DNA from 2 places in the Lactiplantibacillus sp. C232 genome. Region 2 is predicted to be linked to the other one. Evidence: predicted binding sites of a transcription regulator. Region 2 holds the regulator's gene; the other holds the start of a gene.
The links. Region 2 encodes Rex, which represses fermentation and respiration genes when NADH is low (regulators of the CRP and FNR family bind a similar motif). Its sites were predicted from a motif close to TTGTGAANTANTTCACAA; they were not measured.

Region 1 (3,218 bases), on a different contig from region 2:
ATGTTCATTGAGCAAATCGTTAGTCGTTAACACGCCCGTAATCAGCAAAATAACAACTGCGATAAAACTTACTTCGGTCGCATCGATGCCAATTTTAGTCCCGATCAACCATAAAACAATCGCTAAAATAAAGGTAATTGACATAATTTTTTCACTAGCTGTCATTTTTCCAAGTGCGGCCAAACGCGTCGTTGCCCAGCGGTGCGCGCCTGGCGTTTGTTTCACCTCAGGGGGATAGACTTTATATAGTACCCATGGAATAATTAGTAGCGATAAAATACCTGGGACACAAGCAGCCGTAAACCATTGCATCCAAGTTACCGTGATTCCCTGCATCTTAGCTAAACCAATAGCCACCATGTTGCCAGCTAAACCGGTCAAAAACAAGCCTGATGTAATATTATTAACTTCATATTCATTAAAAACTAGAAATGAGCCTAATTTTCGCTGTGTGCCCTGTTTCGGATCAGATCCCATTTCACGAGAAAGGTTATCAATAATGGGATACATAATCCCGTTGACCCGCGCATTATTGCTAGGAATACCAATCGCCAATACGGCATCAACAAAGGATAAGGCGTATGCTAAGCTCAGCGTGCGCTTGCCAAATAAACTGACAAACAGATAGGCGATCCGCTTGCCAAGTCCTGATTTAATAAAACCAGCAGCCATGAACATGCACATGGCAACCATCCACGCCGTCGAATTACCAAAACCAGTAGCGACTTCGTCCATCGTAAAAACACCCGTTAACGTCGCGACAACAATCCCAATCAGCGTGACGGCCATCATCGGTAATGGCTTGGTAATACAAGCAATAATCGTTGCCACAAAAATTGCAAATAAGTGCCACGCCATAATACTAATTGCTACTGGTCGTAGTGGCGTAACTAGCCATAACCCAATTCCAAAAATTAGCGGTAACAGAAAGCCCTTCCATTTTATTTCACTCAACATCTGCACTTCCTCCTAATCTTCATATAATTGTTAAGATTTTCACATATCTTGCCATTAACGGTTGTTTGCCGTTTTTCAATATCACCATAACTTAATTTATAAGTCTGTCAATTTAAATTTAGTTGTAGTTGCTTGAGGTGTCGCAATAAAACCCGTTATATACAGCCTACAGGGACCTGTTTGCGATTAAAAATACCTGAAACTATCATAGCGACTAGTGCCTTTTATCGGACACTTTTATAAATAGAATTTATAAAAAGCTAAAATAAAGTTTGCCACTTGCTTAATTCTCACTAAAGTTTCGACAACCCGTCAAATTAATCACAGCTTGTTATCCTTGTCACAATAGCATTCTGTTGGCTTCGTTAAAATTAACGGTTGTTTTTTCTAGGTAACTATTTATATTGAAAGCGTAAACAATCCGTGTACTTATCCAACTAAAAAACTAATAAAGGAATGTTAATTATGAAATATATTGCCTTGATTGGTACGGCGGCACAACAGTCTTACAACCGTGAATTATTACAATTTATGAAGCATCATTTTAGTCAACGGGCTACCATTGACGTTAATGAAATTACAGGGATTCCCCTTTTTAATGAACCAACTCAAAATCATATCCCGGCGACCGTTCAAGCCTTAAATGATAAAATTAGCCAGGCCGATGGGGTGATCATCGGGGTACCCGAATACGATCATGCCATTCCGGCCGCACTCAAGAACGTTATTGAATGGCTTTCTTACCAGCTCCACCCCTTTGCTAATAAACCGGTCATGTTAGTTGGTACTTCCCTTGGCGTACAGGGGACGTGCCGTGCTCAAGGTGACTTACGCAATATTCTCAATGCGCCCGGAGTTGATGCTCAGGTACTCCCTGGCAATGAATACATGTTAAGCTACGCTGCTAAAGCCTTTGATCAGAATGGTCAAATGACCGATGCCCCTTCTATCAAGTTCTTGGAACGGTGCTTCGATAACTTTGAAAAATACGTTAAGGCACTCAACGGCACGCCCGCGCTCAATGTGAACTGGCACGGTAACTACGACGTTATCGTTTTAGGCTTTGGTGGTGCCGGTGCTTCAGCGGCTCGTTTTGCTGCTGATAATGGTGCCCACGTACTAGTAGTTGATGCGGCACCATTTGGCCGTGAAGGTGGCAACACCCGCTACTCCGCCCAACACGTCGTTACGGGTGAAAGCTTAGATAAACTAACCGCTTATTATCAAGCACTGGGCGCGCCATTCAGTACCCCTACTAAGACACTCAACGCCTATTTAAGCGGTATGAGTAAAATTCCAGCATATTTTGAAAAATATCTGGGGATTAAAGCCGTTAGTTGGAAACATGATATTAAACCCGGTGATGCCGTTGCCATCAAGAAAACCATGGCGGAATACCCAGAACTAGCCGGAAGTGATACGATTGACTTTGCCCTCGTTCACAAACGTGATAAAGACGCTGCATTATGGAAACTACTCCGGCAAAAAGTCCTTGAACGAGCTGACAATATTGACGTTTGGTTGGACTCACGGGCACAACATTTGATCCAAGATCCTAATACTAAAGTGATCCAAGGGGTCCAAATCAAACGGGGCGAACGACTGCTTAATATCCATGCCAATAATGGCGTCGTTTTAGCTATGGGTGGTTTTGAAAACAATCCTGAGTTAAAGCAAACCTACTTGCACAGTGATAATCTGACACCACTTGGGACGCTCTATAACCGCGGTGATGGTATCAAAATGGCTCAAGAAGTTGATGCCAAAATGTGGCACATGACCAATTATGAATCTCACGGTATCTTACCTGGAATCACCTTCAAAGAAGACGCCAATGAACGGGGCCGTCAAATTGAACACTGGCCTTTATTAAAGAACGGTAGTATTTTCGTTATCGCTGATGATGGGACACGCTACTTCCAAGAAGACGCTAAGCACCGTCACGGACACGTTTACACACATGGCTCTTGGCTAATCCCAATGAATAATCAGCACCCCTACTTAATTTTTGATCAAACCCAGTACGATGCCTTCAAACAAAAAGAAAGTCAGGATGGTCAGTTACCGTATCCGAAATTCATGACCAAACTCGTTTCCGCGCCAACGATTGCACAATTGGCCGCCAAATTGGGAGTTCCTGCTAATAATCTACAACAGACGGTAACTGACTTTAATCACTACACAGAAGTGGGACGTGATTTTGAATTTGGTCGTGATCCGCAAACGATGCGTCAACTGGACGATGGCCCTTACTATGCCAT
Region 2 (3,218 bases):
CATTAGTCTTTGAAGCAACTTCAGAAACTAACTTAGCACCCATGTTTTCGAAATGATCGTCTAATTCGATCGCCTTAGCAATCGTTACACCATCATTAGTAATTGTTGGTGAACCATATGATTGTTCCAAAACAACGTTGCGACCCTTAGGACCTAACGTTGACTTAACTGTGTCAGCTAATTGATCGACACCTTTTAGCATCGCTGAACGTGCATCTTCAGAGAACTTTAATTCTTTAGCCATTATCTCTATTCACCTCATGAATTTAATTTATTTTAAGTTGCGCAATTTAAATGGATTAGTCTTCGATTGCAACGATATCTTTTTCGTGCAATACCAAATACTTAGCACCTTGATACTTGACTTCGGTACCGGCATACTTATCGAATAATACTTGATCGCCGACCTTCACGCTGGGGTCAACTTTTGTCCCGTTATCTAAAACACGACCGTCATTGACGGCAACAACCTTACCGCTTTGGGGCTTTTCCTTAGCGTTATTGGCAATGACAATACCGCCAATTGTTTGTTCTTCTTCTTCTTGTTGTTGCAAGATAACGCGATCTCCTAATGGTTTTAACACGTGAATCCCTCCATTTATTCTTTTTTAGCACTCCTCAACCTCAAGTGCTAATTACATTGTCAACTATATCATTTTAATTCAAGATTGCAAGTGATTTGTCAATTATTAGTCAAAGAATGTCAAATCGACTATAATGAATACTATTGAAGTATCAATAAATCTTAAATCAAACTTTTAAAAGGACGTGACTTGATGGTTAATCGCCGCCAATCAATCTTTATTCTTATCATCTACTTTATTATTTACGCACTACCGAGCGTCCTTGTGACTGCTTTCCATCAGCTAGGGGCCCAAGTATTCGTGATTCAAACGGTCGACTACTTAGTCGGTGCAATCCTACTCATCTGGTTGGCGAGTCGCATGCGGACAAAAAACGTTGTTGAAAAACAACCAAGTAACTGGTTCATGACGTTCATCTGGGGATTGATCGGTCTTGTCCTAGTCATCATTGGTCAAGTCATCATTTTAAAAATGACGGCTTTACTGGGACAGTCAACAGCGTCAACCAACACGACCACCCTCTTAACTGTTGGGCAACAATATCCCGCTTTCTTCTTAGCCATCATTGTCGGTGCCCCGATTATGGAAGAAATCGTCTTCCGCAAAGTTATCTTTGGCAATCTAAGTGCGGTTACTGGTCAGATTGGGGCGGCCTTGATTTCTAGTGTGTTATTTAGCTTTGCACATGCGGATGGTCACTTTATCCTCTATGCCTTTATCGGGTTATTATTCTGCTGGTTATACCAGCACACCGGTCGGATTCAAACATCGATGACGGCCCACATCCTAATGAACGCATCGGTTGTGTTACCCACGTTATTAGGCTTACTGCACTAGTATCATTACTAGGTAGCGCTAACCTAGCGTTTCAACGTTAATTTTCACCGAATATTTATACGTTACAATCAATGATTCGTGATCTAAGTATGTTAAAAAAGCTTCCCTGAATAATTCAGAGAAGCCTTTTTATAGCCATTTAATTTCAAAGATAAAGCGAGTTATTAATCTTCAGTCTCATTTTCATCGTCATTACCATTGTCACCTAATTGCTGACCGTAATGTTCAATGAAGTAGATCAATGTTTGTAATTCGTTGGTCAAATCAACGTTCTGAACCCGTACTGTCTCAGGAACGGAGATTCGTAACGGCGTAAAGTTCATGATTCCTTTGACGTTTGCATCAACCAAGTCATCGGTAATTTTCTGAACAACCGTGGTTGGCACCGTTAAGATAGCAATCTCAATCTGTTGTTCGATCAATTGCTTTTTGAGCTCCGTCATTGGGTACACTGGAACCCCACTTTGGACTGTATTGGCAATCGCCTCGTTGACATCAAATGCTGCTGAAATGCGGACATTACTGTTTTTGTGAAAATTAAAGTTCAGTAGGGCGTGGCCCAAATTACCGACCCCAATTAAAGCAACATTCGTTAAGGTGTCTTGATTTAAAATCTTTTTGAAAAATGCAAGTAACGTTTCAACATCGTATCCATACCCTCGTTTGCCGAGCGCCCCAAAATACGAGAAATCTCGCCGAATCGTTGCTGAATCTACTTTAACCGCCTCGGACAACTCGGTCGATGAGACCCGCTTCTTATCTGCATCTAGCAAGATATTTAAATAGCGGTAATAAATCGGTAACCGTTTTGCCGTTGCCCGTGGAATTTTTGTTTCTGCCATTCGGACGTGTCCTCCTAATTAAAAGTTTGTGAATTTGCTGACACTATTCTAGCATAACGCGTGACTTTGTGAAATAATAATTACTTATTATTCCGAATAATTGGGTCAGGCCGTTACAATATGCTACAATTATGTCACGAATTAAATGTGAAAGGAGCTTAATAAAGCGTGATTTTACTACAAGTACAGCAAGTTATGCGGCGTTTTGGCGCCGATGTCTTGTTCGATAACGTACAAATGGATATTCAAGAACACGCTCGGGTGGCCCTCGTCGGTCGAAACGGGGCCGGAAAATCAACCTTACTTAAAATGATTGCCGGCGAAACGGTACCGGACGAAGGCCAGATTTCAATGCGCAAGGGCTTAACAATCGGTTACTTGGCGCAAGACCAAGGACTGGATAGTAACAATACGATTTGGGAAGAAATGAGTAGTGTCTTTGCTGAGTTACATGCCATCGAAAAACGGATGCACCAGCTCGAAAATCAATTGAGCGACCCCGCAATCATGAATGATGAGCAGGCTTATCAACAGACCCTGAAAACCTATGATCAGATTCAAACTGGATTTCAACAAAAAAACGGGTACGGCTACCAAGCTGAGATTCGGGGCGTGTTGCACGGCTTCCAATTCGACGCCGATGTGTACGATAAGTCGGTGACGGCACTATCCGGTGGACAAAAGACCCAGTTGGCCTTGGCCAAGTTGTTACTTGAAAAACGGGACTTGCTTATCCTTGACGAACCGACGAACCACTTGGACGTCGAAACTCTTACTTGGTTGGAAAGCTATCTCCAGTCTTACTCTGGTGCGCTGCTAATCGTTAGCCATGACCGTTATTTCTTAGACCGGGTCGTTAACGAAGTCTATGACTTATCACACCATGAAATGGTGCACTACACTGGTAACTACGACCAGTTTGTGCAAGAAAAAGCGGCTCGAATCCAAGCACAAT

Region 1: a site for Rex is predicted at 1,286-1,303, ahead of MZO41_RS02910 (FAD-binding protein). Genes of this name have one in related genera too.

Annotation. Positions count from the first base shown of each region.
Region 1 covers NZ_JAMSKZ010000002.1:133,018-136,235, reverse strand. The annotation lists gene MZO41_RS02915 (DASS family sodium-coupled anion symporter) at 1-957, opposite strand, end outside; gene MZO41_RS02910 (FAD-binding protein) at 1,423-3,218, shown strand, end outside.
Region 2 covers NZ_JAMSKZ010000006.1:62,661-65,878, reverse strand. The annotation lists gene groL (chaperonin GroEL) at 1-244, opposite strand, end outside; gene groES (co-chaperone GroES) at 300-584, opposite strand; gene MZO41_RS07540 (CPBP family intramembrane glutamic endopeptidase) at 777-1,421, shown strand; gene MZO41_RS07535 (redox-sensing transcriptional repressor Rex) at 1,586-2,263, opposite strand; gene MZO41_RS07530 (ABC-F family ATP-binding cassette domain-containing protein) at 2,432-3,218, shown strand, end outside.